3 regions of the Marinomonas sp. NPDC078689 genome follow, and region 3 is predicted to be linked to each of the others. Evidence: predicted binding sites of a transcription regulator. Region 3 holds the regulator's gene; each other region holds the start of a gene.
The links. Region 3 encodes FNR, which switches genes on or off when oxygen is low (the NO sensors DNR and NnrR bind a similar motif). Its sites were predicted from a motif close to TTGATNTANATCAA; they were not measured.
Positions count from the first base shown of each region.

Region 1 (10,527 bases), on a different contig from region 3:
ACGCAACTGACGGCAAAACAGCTTAATATAGACTTAGACGGTGACAAAGCGCCGAACCTAACCGGCACAGGCATCAACCTGCTAAGTAACGCCATGGACAGCCAACTCACCCCTGAAAAGCGCGCGGCAGCGTGGGACAGTGCTAATCTGACTAATTTAGATATCACACAGCAAGGCAATGATTTCGCCGCTACTTTGCAGCAGTTTATTATTAACAACTTGGTGGTCTCTGAGCCTATCAATAAAGGTAAAAAGCAGCCGCCACTGGCAACGTTAAGCCATCTAGAAGTAAACCAAGTCAACGCCAATCAAGATGGCGCTCAGATAAAAAGCGTGCTCACTAAAAATCTAGTCAGTAATGTGCTGATGGACAAAGAACGCCGTATCAGCAACCTAGTCTTTATTGATGCTAACCAGCAAACACCGCCTGATGCCACTGTGCCGAAAACCTCAGCACCAAAAGAAAAAGACGCGAACAACACACTTGAGAAAACGCCTGGCGCAGCCCAAGATCCTGCTTTCAAGGCGCCTTACTACGTGATTCTCGGTGCTTTTGACCTTACGGGCACCTCTAGCGTTCATTTGGAGGACAATGGCGTCAAACCGCCACTAAAGCGCACACTCGAGATCACCAAGTTATCGCTTAGAAACCTCAATACAAAAGACAAAAAACAAGCGACAACACTTGCCCTTGAAGTGAAAAATGGCAAATACACCAAACTCAACGGCGACCTAACAATTTGGCCTCTGGCCGATGAGCTAACCATGCAAAGCGAGTTAACAGTATCCCAAGCCGAATTGCCTCCCTATTCCCCTTATATAGCGAACGTATTGGGGTATCAAATTGATTCTGGGCAACTGAACCTAGATTTGAAGTTGGACTCACAACAAGGCGAGCTAAGTGGTAAGAGCCATCTGGTGTTAAAACAATTTGACCTTGGTGGCACCTACGAAAGCGGCTCCGCCATTAAGGCTGGGGTGATTCCTTTGAACATAGCGGTCGGCGCTCTCAAAGACAGCAATAACAACATCGACCTAGATATTCCTTTATCAGGCAACATTGATAGCCCTTCTTTTGGCTGGAGCGACTTCCTCTTTATACCAGTGAAAAAAGCCTTATTCCAAGCTTCAAGCAGCTACCTGCTGCAAACCTTTGTGCCTTACGCCAACGTCATCACAGTGGCGCAATTCGCCAGTGATCAATTGCTAAAAATACGTGTGAAACCATTGATCTACCAAGCAAAAGAAACCACTATCGAAGACCAACAAGACGTCTTCTTAAAACAATTGGTCGCCCTGCTCAAAGACAAAAAGCAAAGTGAACTGAAGATTTGTGGTATTGCCAGCTATGTGGATCTAGGCCTTGAGCAACCACCAGCAACCATTGACGACCAAGCAAGGCACCAAGCCAACCTTATTGCAGAAGAAAGAGCAAACCACTTAAAGGATTACTTGGTGTCGCAGGATATTGACTCTGCACGCTTGTTTATTTGCTCGCCAGAATTGGACTTCTCGAAAAAAAGCCAACCGCGTATTGAGCTCAACTTCTAACGACAAAAAGCACGCGTTAAAGGCCAATTCATTATAATGAATTGGCCTTTTTTATGATCTAAGCCGTCAACATTCGGTAAAACTCAGCGCCAAATACTAAAACCCTTCGCAGCAAATCTTCACGCTATTGATTTACGCCCATACTCCCTCATACCTTAGTGTATGGCTCGCACGAACAAGACGTCATCTTAATGCGAGTCTGAATACAAGGATTTAAATGCTCGAGCCATCGGCATGGCAGCAAGCTAGACAGACAAAGTTTGACACACATCAAGCGCTTCCTTGGCTCTCTCACGTAATCTAGTAATAAGAAATACATAAGGAGAATATTATGCCGATCGAAAACCACACACTGGTCAATGAATTACCAGAGTTTAAAGAAGACATTCATCACCTTAAAATGACCGATGCGCATTTTAAGAAGCTGTTTGATGAGTACAACTTCATCACGGAAGAAGTTGAAAAAATGGAAAAAGAAATTGTCCTTACTAGCACCGCCGAAGAAGAGGAGTTTAAAAAACGCCGCCTTCAGCTTAAAGACACAATCGTAAATTACCTTAAAACCGTCACCGAACAAAAGACGGCGTCCGCTTAGCGTGCATTATTGTCAGGCAACTGACCAACAAAACGTTCAATGACACACAAGGCAATGATGTTGACCAACACATTGCCTTTTTTGGCCAAAAAAGAAGACATCCGCAAAAAAGTGTAAACTTTCAGAAAAAACTCAATTGAAAATGATTATCAAAAACACTATTATGCGCGTCTTACTTACTTACCCTTGGCCCAGCTATGAATTTGAAAACCACGCTAACGATGATGCAAGCATATGGAGCGCTTGTCTTTTCCGCCGGCGTTATCGCAGACTCTAATGTAGAAGACCACACCACGGATCGGTCAGAACAAGTTGAAGTCACATCCACAACAAACGACTCAGCGCCAATTGAACTAGATGCTCTCGCAGTCAAAGGGCGCGCTCTGTCGCTTTACAAAGAAGACGAATCAACACTAGGCACTCGCACCAGCACGCCCATTGATGAAACCCCGCAATCCATTCAAGTGTTGCCCAAAGAGCTGATCGAAGACCAAGCAGCCAACCAAATTAGTGATCTTTATCGCTCTATCTCAGGCGTCTCCTATAACAATTTTTCAACGGTCACCATGCGTGGCTTTGCCCAAGACGAAGTACTCTACGATGGCATGAAAGGCGACCCTTATAAAGGGTTTTCTATCCCTCAACTGTTCACCATCCAAGAAGTTCAGGTGTTAAAAGGCCCTTCTGGCGCTCTATATGGCGCAGGGGATTCCGGCGGCACAATTAACTACGTGACCAAAAAACCGACTTATGAGCAGAAAAATACACTCGAGGTGAGCGCTGGTAACAAAGACTTCTTAAGCGGCAGCGTTGAGTCGTCAGGCCCAGCCAATGAGTCGGGTTCACAACGTTATCGTGTCGGCATTTACTCAAGTGGAGAAAACTCTTACCGCAATAATGTCGAAGAAGAAAACGAAAACATTGACCTTGGCTACGCCTGGGACCTCGATGAAGATTCGACCCTCACACTACAATATACCCATATCTATCAACATATCGATGGTGCCCGTTTACGCGGTATTCCTACCGATGACGACGGTAACTTCCTAGCAGACACCTCATGGAATAACAATGAGCCTTCGGATTATCAGGAATTAAAAGCCGATGTTTTCCAAGCAACCTTAGACCATGAAATCAATAGCTGGTTAAGCAATCACACCAGCATACGTTATTTCGAAAACACAGAAACACAAAATTATCATGAGCTAAAAAGCTTATCGGATACAGATTCTGATGGCGTTGCGGATACCGCTACCCGAGAATACCGCGATCAAGTTTGGAACAATAAAGGGCTGAATGTCTCCTCGTACTTTGTTTCCGAATTGGGCAAACACACCTTGGTAACGGGCGCAGATTACTACTACAACAAAGAAGATTATGTCTATTATAAAGCCACAGGAGAAAGTGCTGGCGTCTCAAACCTTAGCCTAACGAACCCTGTTTACGACGACGACGTGAGTGACTACACCATGAGCTTGTCGAAAGACCAAACCACAGAGTTGAATCAGGTAGGCGCCTTTATTCAAGACCAGTGGAAAGTCACGGATAAACTGAGCTTATTGGGTAGCGGTCGCCTTGATTACATGCAAGAAGATTACACCGATCACAAAGGAGATACGGAAGCGTCTTATAACGATGTGGGGTATTCCACTCGCTTTGGTGCGACCTACGATCTGAACCGTTACCTAAAACCTTATGTGTCTTATTCAACGGGCTTTTCACCACAAAGCGCTTCTGATCAACAAACTTCTGAAGACGGCAGCTTATTTGACCCAGAAGAAAGCCAGCAATACGAACTTGGTGTGCGCACTTACTTGTTTAACAACCGCTTAAACCTGAATCTTGCGGTGTACCATATTGAGCGCAAAAACATGCTTGCAGAAGACCCTGATGACGATGATTACAACATTGCCATTGGTAAAATCCGCAGCCAAGGTTTTGAAGCCGATGCTTTAATCGACATTACCAAGCGCTGGCTGGCCAACATCAGTTACGCCTATAACGACGTCAAAGTGACCGATACAGACGACGCCTATCGTTACGAAGCCAACATGCCGCACCATCAGCTTGGGGTATGGACTCGATATGACTTCCCGAGCATAACCTCTTCCATTGGTTTTGGCGCGGATTACGTCAGCACTCAAAAAAACCGCGACAATCAAACCGTCAAATCCTACACCGTTTACGATGCGTCTTGGCAAACCGTATGGGAAGACTGGAAGTTCCAAGCCAACATCAAGAACTTATTTGATAAAAAATACGCCGTCAGTGGCTTCACCGAAACCATTGGTTCCTACGTCGGCGAACGCCGCCGTGTTTATCTAACCGCCACTTACGACTTTTAATCATAAACCTGATTCCATCCACTCGCTGGAATCAGGCTCCACCTTTGACGCCTCCTCTTCTCGCTCTATCGATTTAAAGATATAAAACCGCGTTTTCCATTAGATTATATGTAATTTATATAAAGTGATTCCTGTCTTTAGGCTATTAACCCCTAGCCCAATTTCCCCTACCTTAGCCTGACTCACTCACTTAAATGGATTCTCTGATGAAGATTAAACATTACCTGCTTACGATTGTCTTTTTGCTCTCCTCTATAACGGCCTATTCTGCGCAGGCAAGACTCTTGGTGACGCTTCCCAATAGCGTTAACTCTCCCGCCAGTATGGCCCTAGACAAAGAGGAAAATATCTATTTTACGTCGCCAAACTTTCACAACGAGACCTTCATGCAAGATGGCCTGCTCGACAAACCCGCGATGCCGGCCATTGGTAAAGTGGACAAGCAAGGTAAGTTTTCTGCTTGGTATACCTTCCAACAAGCCGACCTAGAAGCCAGCACAGGCAAAATCGCCCCCATGGGCATCGCGTTTGGCCCTGATGGCAATCTCTATGTTGCCGACCTGCAGCTGTGGTTCAACAACGGTAAGTACAAGTCTCGCGTATTAAAACTCACCCTAGACAAAGGCGAGGTCGTCAAGGTTCAAGTCGTCGCTACAGGGTTCATGTTTCCTAATGCCCTAGCATGGCGAGGCAATGACCTTTTTGTCTCAGACACAGTGCTGTCAGAAACGCTTGAAAACGGCAAACAGCTCAGCGGTGTGTATAAAATTAACTTGCAACAATTAGACGCGACGCACCCAGCAAAAGTGTTGCCTTATGATAAAACACTTCAAATCCGTACTTATTTGAAGTGTTTCATTCTGATGCGTCATTGAAATTTGGCGCCAATGGGTTAGCCATCGACGAGAAAGGCAATTTGTACACTGGGATCATGGAAGACGGCACTATTTTCAAAACCGCCATGGACAAAGACAACAATAAACTCACGACCACCTTGTTCGCCAAAGGCTTTATTGCCACCGATGGCATGGCATGGGACAAACGCACCAACAAACTCTATGTTGCGGATTTATTTGCCAACGCGGTATACAGTGTCGACTCTCAAGGAAACACAGTAGAACTGGCTAAAAACGGAGACACTGACGGAAAAGACGGACAATTGGATGCCCCAGCAGAAGTCATCGTCAGAGGAAAACAGGTCATCGCAACCAACTTCGACGCGGTTTTCGACTCGCCAAAAATGGTCAACACAACCGCCGATGCACCAAGCACGTTATCTGTTATCGATATCAAATAAGCCTGACGCCTGTTGTCCTATCCCGTCAGATAAAGAAGCAGAAAAAACGTCTATTGAGCGCACATAGGCACTCAATAGACGCGTTCCATTTAAGCGTTACACTTTCTGATAGCGAGGATAATCGTTATAGCCTTGAGCCGTTCCGCCATACATGGTGGCAGGGTCAACGTCATTGAGTGGCCATCCATTGGCAATACGTTCTGGCAAATCTGGGTTGGCGATAAAGGGACGCCCAAAAGCAAACAAGTCGCCGTGCCCCTTGCTCAATACTTTCAGTGCTTTTTCAATTGTGTATTTGCCCGCGTAGATAATACGCCCAGAAAACGTCTCTCGAACCGCACTGTAGAAAGTATCGGGAAGATCTGGGGCGTTTTCCCAGTCGGCTTCCGCTATCGATAAATACGCCACATTGGCTTGCTCAAGCAACTTGATCGCCTCGATATAAGTGGTATGTGGATCGGCTTCGACCAGACCTAAATACACTCGGTCTTCATCGGTGCTAGCAAACAAAGGCGCGAAACGCACACCCAAGCGCTCTGGTCCAACCACCTCACTGACCGCGGCGACAATGTCTTTCAAAAAGCGCAAGCGGTTTTCAAGAGAACCACCATATTGATCCTCACGCTGATTGCTGTGCTCGGAAATAAACTGATTCACTAAATAACCATTCGCACAATGCAACTCAACCCCATCAAAGCCTGCTGCTAGGGCATTTCGTGCCGCTTGTGCGTAGAGCGCGACTAACTCGCCAACTTCTTCCGTGGACAATGCACGTGGCATACTTGGCTCAGCCAGAGCGCCTTCACCTGGACCTGTTTCGACAAACACGCTGACGTTATCCGCTGCAATCGCACTCGGTGCGATAGGAGGCTCACCAGCTGGCTGTAAACTGGTGTGAGAAACCCGTCCTACGTGCCAAAGTTGAGCAAAAATAATGCCTCCTTTTTCGTGTACCGCACGGGTGACTTTTTTCCACCCTTCTATTTGTTCTGGAGAATGTATGCCTGGCGTCCACGCGTAACCTTGGCCTCTTGGCTCAATTTGCGTGCCTTCTGTCACCATAAAACCCGCACTGGCTCGCTGAGCGTAATAACTGGCCATTACATCATTCGGAACATTACCCGGTTGAGAGCTACGAGAACGGGTCAATGGAGGTAAAACAATACGGTTGTTAAGGGTATAAGGCCCCAGTGCAACGCTAGAAAATAACGCACTTGTGTTCGGGGAAATTTGTTTCATGAAGACTCTCTTTTAAAGCAGATTGTGTAACACCTTGTTTAAAAATATGTTTTGTTCTGGCGAATGCTCTACATGAGACAAGGCCATACCGAACACTGCGATCGCCAGCAAAACAATGTTTGTCAGCATAGAGGCTTAAATATACAATTTGAAACAAGACTTTTTTGTTTAAGATACAATTATGAATGGTATAAACAGACTCGATATCAAACAGCTCAGAGTGCTAAATGCTTTGCTAGAGCTTAACAATCTCTCTCAAGTGGCACGCAAGATGGGATTAACGCAACAAGCCATCAGCGAGCAGCTGCGAAAAATGCGCGACTTATTTGATGATCGTCTTTTTATCCGCCAAGGCAACCACATGGTCGCCACCCCCAAAGCCCAAACACTGGGCCCTGCGGTTGAACAAATTCTTAAACAGCTCGACGCTCTGCTCGAACCTGATGTGTTTACACCACAAACCTACAAAGGGGTGATTAGCATTAGTGCCACAGACTATGCGACACAAGCACTGTTGCCTCAATTGTTCAGCATTACTCGCCGACAAGCCCCTGGATTAAAACTGATTGTTCGAGATTTCGAATCGGACAAGGTCAATCAACTGATTAGTGCAGGAGAGCTCGACCTATTAATCAGCTTTCCTGAATTCATACCAGATAATCTCGCTTATAAGACCCTACTCGAAGAGCAACATTTGTGTATTACTGGCTGCCAGAATAGCGGCTTTGAGGAACCTTTAAGCTTGTCGGAAATCGCAGCGCTACCGCAACTGGTGGTGTCGCCTTCACGGGCTAATTTAAAAGGCTCCCACGACCAATGGTTTGCGAATAAAGGCTTCAACCGCAATATCGTCATGTCGGTGCCCAGTTTTTCGGCTGTGCCTAATATTTTACAAACCACGGATATGATTGCTTTTTTCCCGTCTAGATTATTGCCTAATGACAAAGTAAAAGAACTGGCCGTCGCCGCGCTGCCCCCTTCATTTCAAGTTATCGTTGCTTGGCACCCTCGTACCAGCGACAGTCCTATTCACCGTTGGTTAATTGAGCAATTGCAAAATTTATAAGCGGGTAGGTTTACCCACTATCCTCTTACCTAGGGTTAACCTTTGTCGCGCTTATTATATTTATTTTCCATAAACTGAAGCGTCATAAACAGATATTATCAACAAAAAGACACGTCTATACACTTACCTCCATCGGCATTACTGCCTGACATTAATTTATCCCCATGTGGGAAAATGCATTTAAGTGGAGATACTCATGTTTAAGAACTTTGGCTGGATAGTAGAAGCAAAACTTAACGCTGGCGAGCTTGAAAACTTCAAAGCGGTTATGAACTCACAAGTGAATCGTGCACTGACGGAAGTAGGCACTAAAAACTACCAATACTATCTGTCTGATGCCGGTGACGTCTTGGTTTACGAGCGTTTCGCAAATGCAGACGCTTCACACGAACACATTGAAAACTGGGATGCTCATGCAGAACGTTGGATGGCGGCTGCCGCACCAACACGCATGCTTCACCTTGGCGACCTACCTGACGATGTGCGCGAACGACACGCTGCCCTAGACCCTCTTTGGTTAAAACCATTCGGTGGATTTGCTCGTGAAGAAGCACAAGGCAGCGCGATCACAGACGCTGGCAACACAACATTCGAGAACTTTGGCTGGATAGTAGAAGCCAAACTTAACCCAGGCCAATTAGACAATTTTAAAGCTGTGATGGAATCTCAAGTGGCTCGCGCTCTGACAGAAGAAGGCACTCTAAATTACCAATATTACTTGTCTGATGCTGGCGATATTCTCGTGTATGAACGCTTTAAAGACCTTGAGTCATCTCACATTCACATTCAAAACTGGGACGATCATGCTGAACGCTGGATCGCCGCCGCTACGCCAACTCGTATGGTTCATCTAGGCGACCTGCCACAAGAACTAAGAGACAAGCACGCCGCTCTATCACCATTATTGCTAAAACCATTAGGCGGTTTTGCTAAGTAATTAGCCACTTCTAGCTGGCTAGAAAGCGTCATCCCCTTGCTATTTCGCGTAACGTCTTTTATCGCAAAAGTGTTACGTGAATAGTAAGGTAATGACGATGACGGTAGCATTATGGCTCATCCCCTAACCCATTCATCCGCCCACTATTATTGCCGATTTAAGCAACGTCCTCTTGGCTCGTTACCCTCATGAAGCACAATCTCTGAATGCAAAAACTCGGCGGCCTCGGCGGACCCTTTTACTTTCACAGCACTGCGCTCTAACATCTCAGATTCAAACTCTGTAAGCACACTGTTTCTAACGCCTGCTTCTCGCCAGTCGGCAAAAGGGCCACACCCTTTGGTCATCGCTCGAGCCAAGGCCAAGGCGTCTAACAAGGCTTGATTTGCTCCCTGTCCTTTAAAAGGACTCATCGGGTGAGCGGCATCGCCAATCAAGGTAGCCTTCCCCGCTTGAGTCAACCACTGAGGCTCTAACAAAGCGCGATCGTACACAGGATAGCCAGACACCAAACTAGCGTCAGTAGCGGATAAAATTTGTGGTATTGGAGCGTGCCATGGAGTGCGCCGCATGGCTTCTTCCTTCAATGCCTGTACACCTTTGGCACTTAAGGCTTTGGCCTCTTCTTCAGGCATAGGAAAGCTAAGTTGCCACATCACAGAATCCGATGAATAAGGCATAATATAAATACGCTCATTGCCATTGGCTGTTTGAAAAACCGTAGCAGAATCCAGCAATTCGTTTTCAAGACAGTCGTCTTCAAGCGCCCTCAAATCACGCAACGGGCAAATTCCTAAAATCACAATACAGCCCAAATAACGCAGCGGCGCCACATCGTCAGCGATCAACAACTGGCGCACAGAACTCCGAATGCCATCGGCGCCAACAACAAGCCCCGCCTTCGCATGTTTGATCTCGCCAGCCACTTTAAAATGCAATCTCAGACCATCATCAGCCTCTTTCATATCAACAAGCTGATGCCCCCAGTGAACCTTATCGTGACCGCCCAGTTGATCGAGCAACGCCAAACGCAATGACTGTCGCGCAATATGCACGTTAGTGCGTTTAGGAGAGCTGTCTTTCGCAGCCAACTCGCCAGAAGCGAGCCACTTTCTCATGCCCCATTCCGCCACAACCTTGCCCTCTGGCGTATGGACAAGATGACGAGTCGACACCACGCCTTCAGATAGAGAAAAAAGCCCAAAACCTTCAATCGCTTTACTCGCTTGCTGCAAGGTCAAACCATAACCTTGAGAACGCGCATCAAAACTGTCATCACGTTCATAAAGCGTAAAAGGAATACCGCGATGCAAACAAGCCACAGCCAATGCCACCCCACCAATTCCTGCACCGATAATCGCCACATGAGGATAATTTTCGACATCGGCAACAGGATGATTCACAGCACGAACCAAGCCTGAGCCAGCGCAATCGGCACAGTCGTCCAAATGCCCTTTAGGACGAACAGGTGCAGGACCGTTACCTTTTGCTTTTTCG
Region 1 covers NZ_JBITUJ010000004.1:203,647-214,173, forward strand. The annotation lists gene ACIGBN_RS09370 (DUF748 domain-containing protein) at 1-1,551, shown strand, start outside; gene ACIGBN_RS09375 (YdcH family protein) at 1,883-2,146, shown strand; gene ACIGBN_RS09380 (TonB-dependent siderophore receptor) at 2,344-4,491, shown strand; gene ACIGBN_RS09385 (hypothetical protein) at 4,698-5,366, shown strand; gene ACIGBN_RS09390 (hypothetical protein) at 5,342-5,788, shown strand; gene ACIGBN_RS09395 (alkene reductase) at 5,885-7,027, opposite strand; gene ACIGBN_RS09400 (LysR family transcriptional regulator) at 7,209-8,093, shown strand; gene ACIGBN_RS09405 (putative quinol monooxygenase) at 8,290-9,030, shown strand; gene ACIGBN_RS09410 (FAD-dependent oxidoreductase) at 9,177-10,527, opposite strand, start outside.
Region 1: a site for FNR is predicted at 1,812-1,825, ahead of ACIGBN_RS09375 (YdcH family protein). Genes of this name have one in related genera too.

Region 2 (10,527 bases), on a different contig from region 3:
CTCAATAAATCGTTTGCAGTACTCTTCTCTCAGGACTTGGCAAAGGGGCAGTTTCGTTACAGCGTAGGGGGGCAATGGGAAGAAAACCAAGGAGAAGATGATTGGAGTGTTAGCTTGTCTTTGAGTTATAAACTGTCGAGTCAGAGAAAAGTGAAATTATCCCACCAGTCTTCTCGAGATAGCACGCGTCTGGAATTTAGCCAAGAGAATGACCAGAGGTATGTGGGTGCTTTAAATGTACGAGCCGGTATTGAAAAGAACGATGAAAACGAAGCCGCATTGGACTTAACGACGCTGTATAACGGCAACCGTTTTACCGCGAGCTTTGACCAAGCCAGTTATTACGACCAGCTTAATGCTCAATCCGCCCAGCATCAAAGCCGCTTAAGCCTTTCGTCCAGTGTGGCATTTGCCGGTGGCCATTGGGCGGTCGGAAAAACCATCGATGACAGCTTTGCGGTGGTGGATGCGCACCCAACATTAGGGGATAAAACCATCGTATTAGGCAGTTATGACGATGAGTATCGGGCGAGTAACAAGGACTTTGACAGTATTTTAATCAACGACTTAAGCTCATACAGTTATTCATCCGTTACTGTGGATGTGAATGATTTAGCACCAGGCTATGACATTGGCTCAGGTGTCTTATCTTTCTATCCGTCTTACCGCAGTGGTTATGGGGTTGTGGTGGGAACTGAAGCCAATATCTCTGTTATCGCCACTTTATTAGATGAGAATAAAGAGCCATTGGCATTACAAGTAGGTACCGCGGTTTGTACTACGGACAGCAATAAAAAAGAGAGCACATTCTTTACTAATAGGTCTGGGCGATTTGCCATTACAGGTTTAAAGCCTTGCCTCTACGAAGTCACCCTAAAAGACGCTAAAAGCTCCTCCTTTAAAATTGATGTGAAAAAAGGCGAGCAACTGCAAAGGAAAGGAGAAATTTATGTACACTAAAAAGCTATCTCTATGGATTGCGGGTGTTGTTTTCTTAGGTTTGTCTCAAATGACTTATGCAAACTGTAACGCAAAAATTGGCACTATTAAGCATTTGTCCGATGATTTTGAACATTATCATGCGCAGCAGCCCAATGATGCTAAAAAACGTTTGCATATTAGTGTTCGTGACACACAAGACTGCCAATTGTATATGGTGCTCACCAGTAACAATCAAAACCAACTGAAAGGCCAATTTCAGGCCATTCCTTATTATGTTAAAAGTGATATCCAGCAAACGATTAGCTCCTCTGTGACCCGCTTGAATTTTGTGGACTCCTCTGCCGACATTGAGTTACGGATTCGAGCCGGAACGCCAGTAAAAGCGGGAGAGTATTCAGATCGACTAGAGCTAAAACTCTATGACATAAATAACAGTTTATTGGATGAGCGAGAGTTCGAAATTAAAGAAACGATCCTACCAAGAACCAGTTTGTCTGTCGTTGGGTACAGCTCTAGCTCAAATGTAATTAACCTTGGCGAACTCGTTTCGGGCAAAGAGTACAATATGTTGCCGACCTTTAAAGTGGTCACAAACGCCGATGTTCAACTCAGTGTGAACTCAGAAAATAGAGGCCGATTAATCCATTCCTTATATAAAAATAAATACACCATTGATTATTTTTTAAGCTTGGACGGCGACAGAGTGAATTTAATAGGCGAATCAAAAAGAACCTTTGCGTATAAAGGACAAACGGTTTTCTTATTGAGATTAGGCATGCAATTAGGTGAATTTCAAAGGCAGGCGGCAGGTGAATACAGTGACACGATTCGATTTCATGTGACACCGCTTAACTATTAGATAAATAAAATAGAACTCTAAAATAGACAACGGAATGAGATCTGAAAAGCAGAGGAAATAGCGGAATAACCGTTGAACTCTGTGTTATTGGCAGGAACCTTATCAAGGTTCGTTGTTAAACTTACTGAGATTTTGTTTGCACCATTCTCGTGCTTGTTGTTTATTTTTCACTTCAATTTTGTGGTAGATTTTGTGCAGATGGACCCGAACGGTCGCTTCACTGATAAAAAGATTGTCGGCAATAGCGCTGGATTCTAAACCAGAGAAAAGCAGGTTTAGTACTTTCACTTCTTTACGAGTAAGGTTATTAGAGCGCAACATACTTTGTTGCTCATGGTGAAGCATTTGTCGCATCCAACAATCCGTTACCGCTCTAGGAAACCATAACTCTCCACTGTTGATGGCTTCAAAACCTTTTTGAAACAAAGCTTCATCAGCATCGTCATAAAAAATGCCTTTGAGATTAGGCCATTCTTTAAGCGCTAAGATATCACCGTCTTTAGGAACATCAAAAATGACGAGTCCTTGGTGATCTTGCTCTTGCATGAACTGATTAATGAATTCGTAATTTGTTATGCCATTAAGCGTCTTATAATTAATGAGTAATAAATTATAGTGATTCACAACATACAGTAGTGGGCTGTAGCTATTTTGGCTTAAAAACTCGATGTGCTTATTTGCTGAATCTTCAATGCTCATAGAACTTTACCTACAATGTAATACCTTTACATAATAGTACATTTTTTGCACACACTTTGACACATATTTACGCTTTTTCTCGCCGTTTTTTGTACCAAAAAATCGATTAATTCTTCAACTCTATATTGAAAAATCAAATCAGTAAAATAGCGCTGAAGCGCAGTCTTTATGCCGTGATTGGCCTAAAAAGGCAGTGCTGGGGTAAGTCGTGTTTATCGTGATTTTATGGCGTTAGGAAAAGCGAAAATAGCAAATTAAATAATGGTTTTTTTATGACAAAGAAAAGATAAAAAAATACCCCCTAATGGTTAGGAGGTACATTGTGTTTTTGCGCTAGAAAGCACGTTTTTTGGGCGTGCAGTACGTCGCTTATTTAGGCTGCCAAGCGAACTGTTCAAAGACAGAATCAACAGGCGTTTCTGCTAGATGGTTTGTGTAATTACTCATTACTTTTTGAGATAGACCTAAAACAATTTCCAGCAATTGACGCTGAGCATAACCCGCTTCAAAGAAGCGTGTTATTTCTTCTTGAGTTAGAAAACCACGATTGCGAGTCATCGCCAATGTGGTTTCATGCAGCACTTGTAATTTCTCTGTCGGCATCGCTTCTTGATTACGCAATGCTTCGGTTAATGCTGGGTCTACCTTCATCATATGCGCAATGCCGGTATGGGCAGGAACACAGTAATGGCAAGCATGTTCAACGTTAATGGTTTGCCAAACAACGGTCAGTTCTTCTGCGTTGAAAGAAGACTCGGTGAACAATTTGTGCAATACCTGATAGCCTTCAAGTAGCCCTGGTGCTTCCGCCATTACACCGTGTAAACCAGGTAAAAAACCATTGCCTTTTATAGAGGCCTCAACGGCTTCTTTGCTCGCTTCTGGTGCGCTTTCTAGAGTATGGATGGTAAATTCGCTCATGGTATATCCTATTAAACAATGGATGATTTTGGTGGCTGATTGTTCGGCCTTGTTTTCAATAAAACGAATAATAAGTGGTTTTGAACGTTCGTTCAAGTTAAAATTGAGCGATCGTTCAAAAAGTTTTTTTATAGAAGAGTGACAATGAGAAAAAATGCCAAGTTTGACCGCGATCAGGTGGTGAATAAAGCGACTGATTTGTATTGGGAAAAGGGGTTTCATGCCACCTCAATGCGTAACCTCCAGGATGTAATTGATATGCGACCAGGCAGTATTTATGCGACTTTTGGTAGCAAAGAAGGCTTGTTTAAAGAAGCGTTGAAATGTTACACGCAGCAGGGAATCGCGGCCTTACATGCTTGCCGACGTGAAACCTCATCGCCGATTAGTGCGCTGCAAAGCTTTGTCAAAATGCTGGTGATTGACTCACAAACCAAGGCGCCGAATGGTATGTGTATGTTGGCGAAAACCGTCGCTGAATTAACCGAAGACAATGCTGAGTTATTAGAAGAAGCAAAAAATTCACTCAAACAAATAGAAACAGAATTTGCTTTGTTAATTGCAGACGCTCAGGCATTAGGTGAAGTGAAAAAAAACCAAACACCGAGAGAATTAGCCCGTTACATACAAATCCAAATTTCTGGTTTGCGAGTATACGCAAAAACCTACGGACAAGAAGCGCCGCTTGATCAGATGATCGAGGACATGTTCACTCAATACCCTTTTTAAAGAACCCACCATCACAACAGGCTGTTATAAAATCAACCAAATCACGAACTTATCGCATGGCCTACGGTTATTTGACCTAGGTCTATAAAAAGTGTCCAAACACCATTGAATGGTTTTCTCTGTCTTTCTCTTGATCTAACGCAATGTTTCTAAAGACAAGCTCACTCATAATTCACGCTTATAGTTAGCTCCAATGGCTGGAGCGGCGGCGGACGTAAAACAACAAGAGCATTGAGTTTAAAGAAAAGTGCCTGTGAACGTCTTTTCTCAATCAAGTGAATGGGTTGAAGTCATTATGATCAATGAAACGGTAGTGGACTTATCGAGGTTCCAGTTTGCTCTAACTGCTTTGTACCACTTTTTGTTTATTCCTTTAACACTCGGGTTATCTTTTATTCTTGCCATTATGGAGTCGGTTTACGTCATCACAGGCAAGCAAGTTTATAAAGACATGGTGAAATTTTGGGGTAAGTTATTTGGTATTAACTTTGCCCTGGGCGTGTCGACAGGTCTTACTATGGAGTTCCAGTTTGGTACCAACTGGTCTTATTTCTCCCATTATGTCGGGGATATTTTTGGTGCGCCGCTGGCGATAGAAGGGTTAATGGCCTTCTTCCTAGAATCTACTTTAGTGGGGCTGTTCTTTTTCGGTTGGGACCGTTTGAGTAAAGCCAAACATTTGGCGGTGACTTGGTTGGTGGCTTTCGCCTCTAATATGTCGGCCTTGTGGATTTTGATTGCCAATGGTTGGATGCAAAACCCAGTGGGCTCTGAATTCAATTATGAAACCATGCGCATGGAATTGGTCGACTTTAGTGCTTTGTTATTTAACCCAGTGGCTCAGGTGAAATTTGTTCACACTGTGTCAGCGGGTTACTGTACTGGCGCGATGTTTGTCTTAGCGATCTCAAGTTATTATTTGCTAAAAGGTCGTGACCTGGCTTTTGCTCGTCGTTCTTTCGCTATTGCTTCAGCCTTCGGTTTAGCCGCCACATTAAGTGTAATCTTATTGGGTGATGAGTCTGGTTATGAAATTGGCGATGTTCAAAAAGTGAAAATGGCCGCCATTGAAGCCGAATGGGACACACAGCAAGCGCCTGCGGATTTCACCTTGATCGGTCTTCCGAATCAAGATATTGAAAAAACCGAATACGCGATTAAAATTCCCGGCGCCCTCGGCTTGATCGCCACTCGCTCGCTGGACAAACAAGTGACTGGTATTGATCAGCTTAAAGAGCAAAACCGTCAGCGTATTATCAACGGCATCTATGCGAACCAGCTGCTTCAGAAATTGCGTGATGGATCAACAGATCCTCAAGTGAAAGCCGATTTCGAAAAAGTGAAAGGGGACCTAGGTTATGGCTTGTTGGTAAAAACCTTTGCCGACGACATGAACAACGTCACGGCGGCTCAAATAGATCAAACCGTGGAATACAGCATTCCGCATGTGGCGCCTATCTTCTTCTCTTTCCGAATCATGGTCGGTCTTGGCTTCTTTATGTTGCTGATTTTTGCCGCCGCTTTCTACCAAAACGCACGCCGTCGAATTGGTCAGAACCGTTGGTTCTTGAAAGTGATTCTATTTAGTTTGCCGGTTCCTTGGATTGCATGTGAAGCAGGTTGGTTGGTTGCTGAATATGGTCGTCAGCCATGGGCGATTGGTGAAATATTGCCTGTGAACTTAGCCGCTTCTGGTTTAACAGAAGGCGAGCTTTGGACCACTATTATCGGCATTACGTTACTTTATACCGCCTTCTTGATCGCAGAAATGTATCTCATGATTCGTTTCTCTAAACAGGGTCCTTCTAGCTTGCACACCGGTCGTTATGCACTTGAAAACGAAACGGCTCAGATAAAATCGCAGGAGATTTAACATGGATTATGATGTCTTAAAATTAATCTGGTGGGTATTGGTCGGAGTGCTATTGATTGGCTTTGCCATCACCGACGGTTTTGATATGGGCGTGGGTAGCTTGGTCAATATTATCACTCGTGATGACAGCGAACGCCGCGTGATGATTAACTCCATGGCCCCTCACTGGGACGGTAACCAAGTATGGTTTATTACGGCGGGCGGGGCGTTATTTGCGGCTTGGCCTGTGGTGTATGCGGCTTCGTTCTCAGGGTTTTATATGGCGATGATCTTGACCTTAGCCGCGATGTGGTTTCGCCCAATTGGCTTTGATTACCGCTCGAAAATTGACTCGCCTCGTTGGAAAAGAAACTGGGATTTATGCATAGGTTTTGGTTCTATCGTGCCACCTATTATCTTTGGTGTGGCCTTTGGTAACCTACTACAAGGTGTGCCATTCCAATTTGACGAGTTCTTGCGTGTAGATTACACCGGTTCTTTCTTTGGGCTATTGAATCCCTTCGCTATTTTGTGTGGCTTGGTGAGTCTGATGATGATCATTACCCAAGGTGGTGCTTGGTTGCAGATGAAAACAGAAGGGGACTTGCTGAAACGCGTTCGCAAAGCCACCATAGTGACCTCATTACTTGGCGCTGTGTTGTTCATCTTAGCGGGTGTGTGGTTAGCGTATGGTATCCAAGGGTACGTCATTACGAGTGCCATCGATGGTGGTCAAGTCCTTACTCCATTGATGAAAGAAGTGTCTATTGAGCCAGGCGCTTGGTTGGCGAACTACGATAAGGTGCCTTTATTAATGCTGGCTCCTGTATTGGGTGTATTAGGTTTGTTGGTTGCTGCGTTTGCGAGTCGTGTGAACAAAGGCGCCTTGGCTTTCTTAAGTTCCTCTTTGGGTATCGTGGGTATTATTGTCACTGCGGGTGGGTCTATGTTCCCATTCCTAATGCCATCGTCTACTTTTCCTAGCATGAGTTTGACTATGTGGGATGCGACTTCTAGTCAACACACCTTGCAAATCATGTTTATCGCCGCGTGTATTTTTGTGCCGATTATCTTGTGTTACACCATTTGGTCTTACATTGTGATGTTTGGTCGTATCAGCAAAGAGCATATCGAGAAAAACGCACATTCTCTTTATTAAGCACATTCATTAAGAAGGGGGGCGCTCCACCTGTAGCGCCCCACAAAGGAGACAGTATTATGTGGTATTTTGCTTGGAGTCTAGGGGTTTTACTGGCTTGCGCATTCGGTATTGTAAACGCGATTTGGCTAGATTTTAGCGGTTACGAAGGCGAAGAGGAGCAAAAGTAAGCGCATGTCTAAACAAGAGAAAGCGCACAAGTCGCCACGAAAGGCACGGCTAACTACGCCAGAATTGCAGTTTCTTAATGAATGGGCAAAACGACAAACGAAACGTTATCGTCTTGTTCAGCTGCTGGGTATTCTTTTTACCGTCGGTTTGGTTGCCCAAGCTTGGTCTTTGGCTAATGTCTTTTCTGACTTGGTCATTGACGGCGCTTTTTCTGTTTCATTGTTGTTAATCGCATTTTCTGCATTGCTTATTCGCGCGTTGGCCAGCTTTGGTCGCGAGCGATTAAGTGCCGCAGCCAGTCGCAGTATTCGCTATACACTGCGCAAAAAATTACTCTCACATTTGACTCATCTTGGGCCTTCACGCTTAAAAATTGACGAAGATGCGGCCTTGTCGACACGAGTCTATGAACAAGTCGACGCCCTCGATGATTATTTCAGTCGCTATAAACCTCAGTTGTTTATGGTGTCCTTGATTCCCTGTGTTATTTTGCTTGCGGTGTTGCCTGTCTCTTATATTGCCTTTGGGGTGTTTATGATGACGGCGCCATTGGTGATTATTTTTATGATCTTTGTGGGCCATAAAGCCGCGCAAGCGAACCGTCGACAGTTTCGAGTGTTGGCCATGTTATCAAACCAGTTTATGGATTTAAGCCAAGGGCTGGCAGAACTAAAACGCCTCGGTCGTACCGGACAAGCCAAACAGCGTTTGTCGGACAGCGCCAGTGCGTATCAAAGAACGACCATGGGCGTGTTGCGTTTGGCATTCTTATCAACCGCAACGTTGGAGTTATTCGCCTCCTTGTCCATCGCGATGATCGCCTTGTATCTGGGGTTGGGCTTGTTAGAGCAATTGCCTTGGGACAAAGGACAGGCACCGGTCACGTTAACTCAAGCCTTTTTTCTCTTGTTACTCGCGCCAGAGTTTTATTTACCGTTGCGCCAATTAGGCAACGATTATCACGCCAAACAAAAAGCCGAAGCCGCAGCGACCGCGTTATTGGAAATATTCAATACTCCGACACAAGACGCGCAGACCGCGAGCAAAGACGACGCCATTCAATCGCATTTATCGATCGTCAAAACACAATCTACCTCCTTGTTGACCTTTCAAGCATTGAGCTGGCAGCAAGCTGGCCGGACTCGTTTAGCGCCGATCAGTAATCATATTCGTGAAGGTGAGCGTATCTGGCTTAGTGGCGAATCTGGTGTCGGAAAGTCCAGTTTGCTGCATTTGCTATTGGGGTTTGAAAAGGGTTATCAAGGCGAATGTTTTGTTTACCACGAGCCATTTTCGACGCTGGATATTGCGCAGTGGCGAGGCCGATTGGCCTGGTTGCCACAAACACCAGAATGGGTAAATGGCAGCATTCGTCAAAATCTATTGTTGGGCATACAGCCTCCAAGTGAACAAGAAATACAAACCGCTTTAGAGAAAAGCCAGTGTGCGGATTTCATTAAGGCCTTACCGGCTGGGCTGGAGACCAAGCTTACCGAATTAGGAACCGGCTTATCAGGAGGGCAAATGCAGCGACTTTCCATTGCTCGGGCGCTGCTCTCCAATGCCGATGTTTGGTTGCTAGACGAACCGTGTTCTGGGCTTGACGAAGACACGGCTAACGCCGTACTTGAGACACTAAATAGCGTTTCAAAAGGCAAAACCTTGCTAGTGGTCAGCCACGATACACACCCGATTTCTTGGGCTGACAGACATTGGAATTTAACCCACGGAGGTTTGCATGAGCAAAGTATCCAAGCTATCGCTTAAGCGCCTGTTATTGGCGAACCCATGGGGCTTTGCAATACCACTATTTTTGGGTGTCATGGCCAGTGTGGCTGGCGTGGCATTACTTGGCATCTCTGGTTGGTTCTTGTCGGCGGCAGGGCTTGCTGGCGTACTGGGATTAGCACAAGGTTTTAACTATTTTACTCCAGGCGCTTTGGTGCGTTTAATGGCTATTTTGCGAACTGCAGGCCGTTACGGTGAGCAGGTAACCGCTCATGATCATCTTCTAAGTTTGCTTAAAACCTTACGCTTATGGGTTTGGGATCAACGAGTTGAAAAAGACCCAGCGAACCTACATCAGCAAAGCCGAGGCGACTTATTGCAACGGTTGGTGAGCGATCTAGACCAAATTATTCGTTGGCCATTGGTCGTGATGTTACCGTGGATTTACGCTTTATTAGCGTACGCTGGCGTGAGTGTGGTGGCGTACCTTATATCACCCACATTATTGCCGCCATTGCTGGTCGCCGCCGTGTTGCACTTAATCCTTGTACCACTTCTATGTGGGCGTTATGCCAGTCATAGTGTTCATGTTGGGCAGATCTTAGGCACGCACCGTCGAAGCCGCTTTGTTAGCGTGTTTTCAGCCCTAATCACCTTAACCATTCGTGGCCATTGGCAAGCATACTCAGCGCGTTTAGAACAATTGGACGAACGTCAGAAAAACACCGAAATTCGCATTCAACAAGCCATCAGCCTAGGTCGTTTAGCCTCTTATGCGATAACGATTGGATTGCTCGCGAGCTTCTTCATCTTGTTAATGGATAATCAAAGTCAGAGTGGTGCGCTTACCTTAGAGCAAGGAGTGCAGGGCACCTGGGTCGTTGCATTAGTGCTTTGTATACTAGCGGTCAACGAACTGGTTTTGCCTTTAGCCCAGTCTTTTGTCGCTCAAGGGCAATCCCAAGTGGGGATTCGTCGATTAAACCAATTGCGCTCAGAAAAACAGACCTCAGAAAAGTCAGAGGCAACCTCGTTAGCGACTATCCAGCGTATAGAATTAATCCAATATCGTGGTTACCATAGCGCCTCAGGGCTCGGAAATGCACCGATTAACATGACAGTAGAAAGTAACGACTGTGTCTGGCTACGCGGAGAAAGCGGTTGTGGTAAATCGACATTATTAGCCTCGCTAGCAGGAGACTGCTTGAGTGAAGGCCAAGCCTTGATAAACGGCGCGCCAAGCGATCTATACGGCAACGAACATTATCAATCCAAACTCAGCTATTTGCCTCAAAACCCTTATGTCTTTCAACAATCACTGCTAGCCAACCTACGCCTTGGCGCAGAACACGCCAGTGAAGAAGCACTCTGGGAAGTACTGGACGCCGTTGCATTAGGCGACTGGGCTCGTAGCCTACCTAAAGGGCTAAATACCTTAATCGGAGCACAAGGACGAGACCTCTCCGG
Region 2 covers NZ_JBITUJ010000004.1:224,066-234,592, reverse strand. The annotation lists gene ACIGBN_RS09500 (fimbria/pilus outer membrane usher protein) at 1-960, shown strand, start outside; gene ACIGBN_RS09495 (hypothetical protein) at 950-1,801, shown strand; gene ACIGBN_RS09490 (LuxR C-terminal-related transcriptional regulator) at 1,904-2,500, opposite strand; gene ACIGBN_RS09485 (carboxymuconolactone decarboxylase family protein) at 2,870-3,421, opposite strand; gene ACIGBN_RS09480 (TetR/AcrR family transcriptional regulator) at 3,566-4,150, shown strand; gene ACIGBN_RS09475 (cytochrome ubiquinol oxidase subunit I) at 4,446-6,023, shown strand; gene cydB (cytochrome d ubiquinol oxidase subunit II) at 6,025-7,161, shown strand; gene cydX (cytochrome bd-I oxidase subunit CydX) at 7,221-7,331, shown strand; gene cydD (thiol reductant ABC exporter subunit CydD) at 7,336-9,099, shown strand; gene ACIGBN_RS09455 (amino acid ABC transporter ATP-binding/permease protein) at 9,071-10,527, shown strand, end outside.
Region 2: a site for FNR is predicted at 4,222-4,235, ahead of ACIGBN_RS09475 (cytochrome ubiquinol oxidase subunit I). Genes of this name have one in related genera too.

Region 3 (10,527 bases):
GGCACCTGACGACAAACGTGCTGTTATGGCCGCCAATATGGACACGGTTATCAGTGTATGGCGTGAAGGTGGTGCTGTTTCAATTGATGTTGCTTACCCTAAAGAGAAAGGCAAGACCTTATTGAACGGCAACTCTGAGGCTGAGCCTGAACTAAGCCCGGTATAACGAGATAAGTATGAAAATTCAAAATGAAATAGAAGAGGCGATTCGTGCTGCATTCGGCATCGAATTCCTCTCTCTTGAAAACGAAAGTTACATGCACAACGTACCAGCGGGAAGTGAATCTCACTTCAAGCTGGTATTGGCCAGTGATGCCTTTTTAGGCAAAAGACTGGTGCAGCGCCATCAGCTGGTATATGGTGTTTTAACAGAACAAATGCCAAAAATACATGCGTTAGCGCTTCATTTATACACAGTAGATGAATGGCTAGAGCGCGAAAAAACAGCGCCTTTTTCACCCAAATGCCATGGAGGCGAGCGCGAGTGATGTTTTTTTATAGCGGCTCGATAAAAATATGAGTATTTCAGTTACGGTCAACAAGGCAAGTAATGCCATTGAACTATCAATACTAGGCAGCTTCGACTTTTCGTTGTTTCACGATTTTCGAGAAGCCTATTCAGGGTTCATTGGTGAACAGCACCACTTTATTGTGGATCTTAGCCAGGTAGAGTACTTAGACAGCGCTGCGCTTGGGATGCTGTTGAGTATGAAAAACGCATTAGGAGAAGGTGCGACTATTGAGCTAAAAGGTGCGAATGATTTTATTAAAAATATTTTGATGATTTCACGCTTTGATAAACGCTTTGAGATACGGTAAATAACGGATTATATGAAACTTTTATGCGTAGATAGCGAACCTGTTTATCAAGAAATTGTTTCTATATGTGCTCAAAAAGAGGACATGGAGGTCATCACGGCCTCCTCGTATGATGAAGCGATTAAATCCTATGAAGTGCACAAGCCGGATATTGTGACTCTAGAGGTTGTTCTTCAGGGGGGAAGCGGACAAGAGCTTGCCAAGAGATTGAAAGCGCTCGACCCAGAACGCTTTGTGCCCATTATTTTTCTTACCTCTCATATTTCTGATGCTGTGATGAACGCGTGCTTTAAAGCAGGGGCTGACGACTTTATTCCTAAGCCCTTTAATGAAATGCTTTTTAGCACTCGCATTAGCACCCACAAAAGACAGATCCATTTGATACAAGAAATGTATCGAAAAAATCGCGAGCTTACTTTTTATCAAGCGATGATTGAGCGCGAGCATAAGATGGCTCATCAGGTGTTGGATCACATTTTGACGCGCAGTGAGCGACCCAGTCAAAAATTGGCCATTACGCGCCTATCCGCCACCAATTTTAACGGTGATTTAGCCTTAGCCTGTACGCGATCAGACGGCGCGAGAGTTGTGTTTGTTGGGGATTTTACCGGTCACGGTTTGTCTGCTTCTATTGGCGCATTGCCGGTTGCGCAAGCGTTTTTTGACGGTGTTGACCACCATGTTGGTCTGGCGGATCTTGCTATTCAGCTGAACAGAATTCTGTTAAATATTTTGCCGGATTACATGTTTTGCGCCGCCTATATTATTTTAATAAGACCGTCTGGAGTGATTGAATATTGGGGAGGGGGTATGCCTAATGGTTATATTCGCCGCGCTGATAATTCTGTCGACTACATAGCGTCTTCTCACATGCCTTTAGGGATTCTTGGTGTCAATGAATTTGAAACGAGCATAGAAATCGCTCATATCGATGAATTGGATACCTTGGTGATCGCTTCTGATGGCATTGTTGAGTTAAAGAACGCCGATCATGAGATGTTAGGCTCAAACGCCATGGAGGCTTTGGTGGTATCGTCTTATGCGGATCAAGATTTGGCGAAAGCGCAGGAAACCATGGAGGCGCATTTGGCAGCCTTTCAAGGGAAATCTGAACAGCTTGATGACATTACCTTGGTCGCCATTCGAAAGGTATAAAAAAGCGGCCTTAGATGTGGCCGCTTTTAGAGGGTGCTTACCTTATTAGACAGGGTTAGCGCTTTTTGTTTTTCTTGTTTTTATTGCCATTTTGTTTGTTACCAGCGTGTTTTGATTTTGCCGGCGCGCGCTGTTTTTCTGGCTCTGTTCGTAGGACAAGGAAAAGATCGGTTACTACGTCTGGAATTTGTTCGATGCAAGATTGTGTGAGTTTTTCGCTCTGACGAATCTGCACAACTTCTTCGTCATCAAAAAGATCTGAAGCGACCATAATCGGCAATAAAAGCTCAGCAATGACTTCTTCTTTTTCTGACTCAAACCAATGTTGTTCGGTCATGAAAACGCCTTCCATAAAGCCTGTAGCCCATTCTTGCAGCTCACTTAGCTCTTCGGCGGATGACCCCATTTCAATTTCGCAAGGAATGACGAATTCATCTTCTGATTCAAGCTCTTTCTGGATGTCTAGTGACAAGCGACTAAGCAGTTGCAGTATCTGTTTCTGTTGCTTTTCTGTTTCGAAGTCCGGAGTGTCTTCAAAAATAACAGGAAGCCACTGTTCTTCAGAAATAGTAAAAGGACAGATTGCTAATGCGGTTAAAAAACCGTGCGCCATAACGAAGTTCTGACATTCTTCATGAACCCGATCTGACTCCAAAAACGCTTCTAGTGTGTCTAACTCAAGATCATCAAGAGGTTGGTGTGCCATTTTACAATTCCTAATACTAAATAAGTCTGCGATTTTAGCGAAAAGGGCGCTAAAAATCGATGCACAATCCCCATGGTTAAGAGATAATTCACGAATGATTCAAAAGAACACCATTCTTTCAAAATTAGGCTACCTTCAGTATCGTCCGTTACAGGAAGAAGCTATTGATGCGCTGTGCTTAGGCCAAGATGTTTTGCTTGCTGCACCGACTGGCGGCGGCAAGTCATTAGTGTATCAATCTGCTGGACTTATCAGAGAAGGGGTTGGGATTATTATTAGTCCTTTAATTGCCTTGATGTCACAACAAGTCGAAGAGCTGAGAGAAAAAGGCATCAATGCCCATTTCCTGAATGCCAATTTGCAGCCTAGTGAACACGATGATCTGGTTTGGGCATTGCGTAATAACCACATTGACCTCTTGTTCTTATCCCCTGAAAAGCTCGTACAACCCTCTGTTATGAGCTTCCTAGACAGTATGTCTATTTCTCTGTTTGCCATTGATGAAGCCCATTGTATTACGCAGTGGGGTGGCTCCTTTAGACCAGAATATGGGCAACTTGGACAGCTTAGACAGCGTTTTCCTGATGTGCCTATTATTGCGTTAACCGGTACGGTCGATGAGGCAACCATTCGGGTTATTCAAACCTCGTTAGAAATGACCAATAGCCTAGTGTTAAAGGGCAGCTTTGACCGAAAAAACATCGAAATTCAAATTGCTCAGAAAAGAAAATCCAAGCTACAAGTCCTGTATTTTCTGCACAATGAAATGGCAGGTGAAAGTGGCATCATTTATTGTCGTTCCCGCAAGAAAACAGAACAACTCGCAAACTGGTTAAATCAACTTGGTTTGCCAAGCTTGGCGTATCATGCGGCTATGAGCGACAGGGACAGACAGCTTAGCCATAAACGATTCTCGACGGAAAAGGGATTGATCATGGTGGCCACCACCGCTTATGGAATGGGCATTGATATTGCTTATATTCGATTTGTCGTGCATGTGGATTTACCAGACAGCCCCGAGGCTTACTTTCAAGAAATAGGCCGCGCAGGGCGCGATGGCAAGCCCGCCAAAGCCTTGTTGCTTTACGGCTTACAAGACATGCTTAATGCTCAGCAATTTAGCGCCTTTCAGGATCACGAAGATGGGGATAAATCGGCACGACTGAGTGCGTTTTTCAAAGTCATTGAAGGTCGAGGCTGTCGCCGTAAAAACTTGCTCAATCATTTTGGCGAGGCGTCTGATAACTGTGGTCATTGTGATCGCTGCTTGCATCCTTCGTCAGAACAAAACACCACGGTCGCCAGTCAGAAATTGCTGTCATTAATTTATCACACCAAAGGGATTCGCCCTTTTTCTGTGCTGATACAGGTATTATTAGGGAAAAGAACTAAAGGTGTGAGTGCGATACAGGGGGAGCGACTGTCATTATTTGGCAAAGGTAAGGAACTTAATGAGGCGCAATGGAAAGCGGTGATTCGTCATTTAATTGCCTTCAATTATATCGAGGTTCATCAAGCTCAGGTGTTTTGTGTTCACCTAAAAGAAAAAGCCCGCAGCGTATTGAAATCACAAGCACAAATTTTGTTGGCACAAGAGAAGTATTACCCAACATTAGACAGCGAAGAGAGCATTAAAGAAACGGCCACTTGGCATAAGTTAAAGAGTTGGAAGCTATCCCAAGGCAGTGACATATTAAGCGACAATCAGCTGAGAAAGGTTTACCAACACAAACCTAATTCTATTGCTTCACTAAGTCGGCTAACGGGTTTGTCAAAAGAGTCTGTGGCGGCTTTCGCAGCATCATTGCTGCCATTGCTGCATGACATCGAAGAGAGAAAGGAACAGGATTATGCTTGCGAGTAGGCAACAGCAACCCCCTCTTGATCTAGACGATAGCGCGTCACTGGCGGCACAAATTCAGCACAAAGTGACCTTGTGTATGCAGCAAGCGGATGTTTTCTTTGGTAAACATTTTGACCCGCCAAGCTGTAATTTAAAGCAGAGAGGGCGGGCTGCTGGTACCGCGCATCTGCATAAAAATGAGGTGCGCTTTAACCTTTTTATGCTGCAGCAAAATACCGCGCTTTTTCTGGAGACAGTGGTACCCCATGAAGTCGCGCATATCATTGTTTACCAAATTTATGGTCATGAAGTTCGCCCCCATGGTAAAGAGTGGCAAGCTGTGATGAAAAAGGTGTTTCATCTTGAGCCAAACCGAACCCATAACTTTGAGGTTCCCTTACCAAAAAAAGCCTTCCGCTATCAATGCCAGTGCCAAATCCATACTTTCACAGCCCATCGTCATAACCGAGCGAAGAAGGGCACCGAATACATTTGCAAGCTGTGTCGCTCTCCACTTTATTTCTTGAAAGAATAATTAATGAGAGGTTTGTGACCTCCATGGGGTAAGAGCAGATGTTTTTTAATGCGACTGGGAGGACTGTATAGTAAGATAGTCGCATTTCGTTTTATACACGTGTGGATCATGGATTTTACTAGCAAACCCAAAGAAAAAGCCGAGCTTAACAAGCTCCAAAAACGCTTACGCAGACAAACAGGTCAGGCCATCGCAGACTTCAATATGATTGAAGAGGGTGATAAGGTAATGGTGTGTTTGTCTGGCGGTAAAGACTCATACACAATGCTTGAAATTCTTCGTAATTTACAAGCCAGTGCACCGATTAATTTCGAACTCGTTGCGGTCAATTTAGACCAAAAGCAACCCGGCTTTCCTGAGCATATTTTACCGGCTTATTTAGAAGAGCAAGGGGTGGATTTCCATATATTGGAACGCGATACCTACAGTATCGTTAAAGAAATTGTTCCTGAAGGAAAGACCACATGCGGCTTATGCTCACGTTTAAGACGAGGTTCCCTGTACGGATTTGCAGAAGAAATTGGCGCCACTAAGATTGCCCTGGGTCACCACAGAGATGACATCTTAGAAACCCTCTTTTTAAATATGTTTTTTGGTGGTAAGTTAAAATCAATGCCACCAAAGTTGCTTAGCGATGATGGCAAGCATGTGGTTATTCGTCCTTTGGCTTATTGCAAAGAGAAGGACATCGAAGCCTTTGCTACCGCAAAGTCTTACCCAATTATTCCTTGTAATTTGTGTGGTTCCCAGCAGAACCTGCAAAGACAAGTGGTAAAAGATATGCTTCAGCAATGGGATAAAGAGTACCCAGGTCGTACGGATATTATGTTTACAGCAATGCAGAATGTCGTTCCTTCTCACCTTGCTGATACTGAGTTATTCGACTTTAAAGAATTAAAGCAATCAGAAGATGCTTTCAACAAGTTAAACATCATCTCAATATAGGATTAATGGAAATGAATCTAACGAATAAGGCCTTACTGCTAACAGCGGGTATTTTAAGTTCATCCATGGTGTTGGCGTCTAACGCAGGCGTGAGCTTAACCAATGATTTAGCTAAAGCTGATGTGAGCCTAGACATGGGGCCTTTCGCCTTGACGGCTGGCGGCACGCACGATTCTGATGATGACACTTCTTCAGCTTATGTTGGCTTAAACATTCAAGACACAGACACCAGCGGCCCATTGCAGATTGGTCTTGGGGTTCGTGTGTATGCGCTGGATAACAACCTGAATGGCAGAAACGATGATGTGGCGGTTGCTGCAGCATTGGGTGGTTGGTACCGTTACACCTTCCCAATGGCAAATCGCTTAAGCGTTTATGGCTCAGCGTATTACTCTCCTGAAGTCTTGTCTGTGTCTCGTTTGGATCACATGTACACTTATGACGTTCGTGGTGAATACATGACCACTCAAAACACACGTGTTTACATTGGCTACGGCAGCACAGTGTCTGTTTATACCAATGATGAGCGTCGCGAAACAAGCGATGGTCTTAGCGTTGGTGCTTCCGTCGCATTCTAAGAATAGACTGGGTTAAGCATAAAAAAAGGTGGTCATATTGACCACCTTTTTTGTTTCTGCTGCCCCTGCTAATTAGGGGCAGAAGTGTGTATTACTCGCCTGCAAATGCGCAAAGACTGAAAATAGGGATCTCATTATCGCGTAACTTTTGGCTGCCCCCAAGATCAGGCAGATCAATAATAGCGGCGACTTCTTTGATTTCTGCTCCTTGGCTAGTAAGCAGTTCAATGGCAGCAAATAGGGTGCCACCGGTTGCAATCAAATCATCAAACAGCAACACATGATCGCCTTCTTTAACCGCGTTTTCTTGAATCTCAAGCTCTGCTGAACCGTATTCCAAATCATAGCTCTGAGAAATGGTTTTGCCCGGTAGCTTACCTTTTTTTCGAATCAAAATAAGTGGCTTTTGCAGTTCATAAGCTAATACAGCTGCAATCAAAAAGCCTCGAGCATCAATACAGGCAATGTGTGTGATATCGCTTGCGATATAGCGATGCACGTAAGCATCCACCACCATGCGCATGCCTTTCGGGTCGCTAAAGATAGGAGTGATATCGCGGAAACTGATGCCAGCTTTTGGCCAGTCTTCAACAGTGCGAATTAATGACTTAACGTAAAAATCGTCGTAAAGCATAAAGGGAAAGAGCCTTAATTTGTGAATCAAATATCGGCTATTCTAGCACAATCGTCCGCTATCCCTACCAACTTTTGCATCTCGCTCAGGTTGATGATTGAAATCTCTTTGCCGTCTACCTCGATCAGCTCATTTTTCTGAAAACGAGTCATCACTCGGCTAACCGTTTCAACCGCCAAGCCTAAATAGTTACCTACTTCGCCGCGAGACATGGCCAATCTAAATGAAGTGGCTGAATAACCGCGCTTTTTAAAGCGGTTGGAAAGGTTCAATAAGAAAGAGGCGACTTTTTCGTCGGCATTCTTTTTACCCAGTAAGACCATCATTTGTTGGTCATCGCTGATTTTTCGGCTCATCACCCTAAACAATTGATGTTTCAGAGAAGGGATTTGCGATGTTAGGTTCTCAAGGTGGCTAAACGGAATTTCACACACAGTCGTGGTTTCCAGCGCTTTCGCTGTAATCGGGTAGCTATTGTTATCAATGCCACTCAAGCCAACCAGCTCACTTGGGCAATAGAACCCTGTGATTTGCTCTTCACCAGAAGCCGTGATGTTAAATGTTTTTAGTGTCCCAGTACGAACTGCAAACACTGAATCAAACGCTTGTCCTTGATGAAATAGAATCTCACCTTTTTTAAGAGGGCGCTTCCTTTCAATGATCTGATCCAGTCTATTTATATCTTCATCAGCCAAAGCAATAGGCAGACATAATGCACTTAGACTACAGTTCTGACATTGCGAAGTAAGTTTACTGTTAAATCTTGATGGTGCGGTTGAGATTGACATAAATGTTTCCCTGACTGTAATTTATTATATAACTTTAGAGTATTTGATAGCGCTGTCTAGATACTGATCAAACACCATGCACACGCAACGAATCAAAAGGCGTCCTCGCTCTGTTACCCTAATATGAGTATGTTCCTTAAGGTGATCGATTTCAACAATTCCATCTTTTTCCAGTTGTTCTAATTGTTCTAATTCTTGGGAAAAATACTGGTCAAATTGAATTGAAAAGGCTTTCTCAATAGACTCGCTACGCAATTCAAATTGGCTAATTAAAGTCATAATAACTTGATGACGAATACGGTCATCTTGATGACTTATATAGCCTTTCATAATGGCCAACTGACCATTTTCAATGCTGTTTTGATAAAGCGATAAATCCGTGTGGTTTTGAATGTATACGCCTTTTAAGTGGCTAATGGCCGACACACCAAATGCAATCAAATCGGTTTCTGCGTGGGTGGTGTAGCCTTGGAAATTACGCTGTAATTGGCCTTTTTCTTGCGCCACTTTCAAACTGTCGTTTGGCTTGGCAAAATGATCCATGCCAATGTATTCATAACCCGCCTCAGTTAATGTCTCAATGGACAGCTTTAATAAGTTTAATTTTAATTCTGGAGACGGCAAGTCTTGGTCTAGTATTCGGCGCTGTGAGCGAAATCGATCCGGTAGATGAGCGTAGTTAAAGACGGAAATTCGGTCTGGGTTTAACTCAATTACTTTCTCTAATGTCTCTTTAAAGCCTGCAATTGTTTGCTTTGGCAAGCCATAAATAAGATCAAAGTTGATCGAAGAAATGCCCAGCTTTCTGGCGTCTTCAACCAAGTCGCTGACCATTTTAATTGGCTGCACTCTGTGAATAGCAAGCTGTACTTCTTGATCGAAATCTTGCACGCCAATACTGATACGGTTAATGCCATTTTTTACCAGTAATTGCATTTTTGACGAGGTGATTTCTCGTGGGTCAATTTCGATGCTGTAATCTTGGCTGCCATCTTGCACTAGGGTGAATTGTTGATTTATCGCGGCAAATAATTGCTCTAGATGCTGCTCAGAAAGAAACGTTGGAGTCCCGCCGCCAAAGTGCAACTGGGTAACAGGTCTATGTTGATCAATCATCAGGCTCCGTAAACGCATTTCCTCTTCGAGTAATTCTACGTACTCAGCGCCTTTATCATACTGCTTGGTAACCACCTTATTACAAGCGCAGTAATAACAAAGATGCGCGCAAAAAGGGATGTGAAAGTACAAACTGATAGGGCCTTGATTTGGCACTAGCATTTTGTCAATTAAAGCAATTTTACTGATGGCATTATCAAATTGTGGTGCTGTTGGGTAAGAGGTATAGCGGGGCCCAGATAAGTTGTATTTGGTGATAAGCGATTGATCCCAAAGCATGGTGTCTTCCTATTAAATTTTCTAATGCGAAGTTTACTCTTAGCCTCAGGGTGGCTTCATGATATAGATCAAAACTTGCTTCTAGTAAGTGTACGAAATCCTATGCAAGGCTTGTCTATCCGCCTCTTCAAAGGAGCTTGGGAATCTGCTCTAATGACTTTTTTATTTTGGTGCCTGATTTATATGTTAAAACTTCCTCTCTATTTGGCGCACGGGGCTGGTGCGGGCCATCAATCGAGCGACTTTTTGCGCGCTTTTGCCGATACTTTGACCCAGCAACACGCAAGACCAGTGGTCCCTGTTACATTTGATTATATGAAAGAGCAAGAACGGACCGGAAAAAGGCGTCCTCCTTCTAAATTCGTCAGTTTAGTGCCTGAATTTGCCGCGCAAATTGACACTGAGAAAGCCCTGATTGTGGCGGGTAAGTCGATGGGGGGGCGAGTGGCCACCCAGCTTTCAGAGCAAGAAAATGTTAAAGCGATTGTCTGTTTGGGGTTTCCCTTTCATCCGCCAGGAAAGCCTGAAAAACACAGGTTGGCCTTTTTGGATGCGGTGAGTGTGCCTTGTTTAATCATACAGGGCACAAGAGACCCTTTTGGCAAGCCTGAGTGGGTCAATGAGCAAACACTTAATGAGAAGGTTGAAGTTCAATGGTTTGAGGGAGCCGATCATGATTTCAAAACATTAAAAAAGCAGAAACTAAGCACAGATGAGGTTATTGATAATATTTCGGCGTCTATTGAGGCCTGGTTAGCGCGTCATGGATTGGACTACTAGCCAGTGCGTTTTATAATGCGCCCCATAAACAACGACAAAGAGTGAGTCGATAATGGAACACCAAGCTGAATTGGACGCTACTGGGTTGTTATGCCCTGAACCTGTGATGATGCTGCATGTCGAGATGCGCAAATTGGCAGAAAAAAACATTTTAAAAGTGATTGCAACAGACCCTTCAACAACTCGAGATATCCCTAAGTTCTGTAACTTTTTAGGTCATACTTTGCTTGAGCAAGTGCAAGAGGGTGATACTTACTTTTATTGGATTCAAAAGAAAGCAAGCCAATAGGGCTTAAAAAGTCTGTCTTGATAGCAAGGATTTAACCCCAAAAAAAGCTCATGCCTCTGA
Region 3 covers NZ_JBITUJ010000003.1:146,800-157,326, forward strand. The annotation lists gene ACIGBN_RS06865 (SbcC/MukB-like Walker B domain-containing protein) at 1-166, shown strand, start outside; gene ACIGBN_RS06870 (BolA/IbaG family iron-sulfur metabolism protein) at 177-488, shown strand; gene ACIGBN_RS06875 (STAS domain-containing protein) at 517-819, shown strand; gene ACIGBN_RS06880 (SpoIIE family protein phosphatase) at 832-1,974, shown strand; gene ACIGBN_RS06885 (YecA family protein) at 2,030-2,680, opposite strand; gene ACIGBN_RS06890 (RecQ family ATP-dependent DNA helicase) at 2,775-4,544, shown strand; gene ACIGBN_RS06895 (SprT family zinc-dependent metalloprotease) at 4,531-5,058, shown strand; gene ttcA (tRNA 2-thiocytidine(32) synthetase TtcA) at 5,167-6,003, shown strand; gene ACIGBN_RS06905 (YfaZ family outer membrane protein) at 6,015-6,581, shown strand; gene ACIGBN_RS06910 (adenine phosphoribosyltransferase) at 6,673-7,215, opposite strand; gene fnr (fumarate/nitrate reduction transcriptional regulator Fnr) at 7,242-8,003, opposite strand; gene hemN (oxygen-independent coproporphyrinogen III oxidase) at 8,028-9,398, opposite strand; gene ACIGBN_RS06925 (alpha/beta family hydrolase) at 9,582-10,178, shown strand; gene tusA (sulfurtransferase TusA) at 10,231-10,467, shown strand.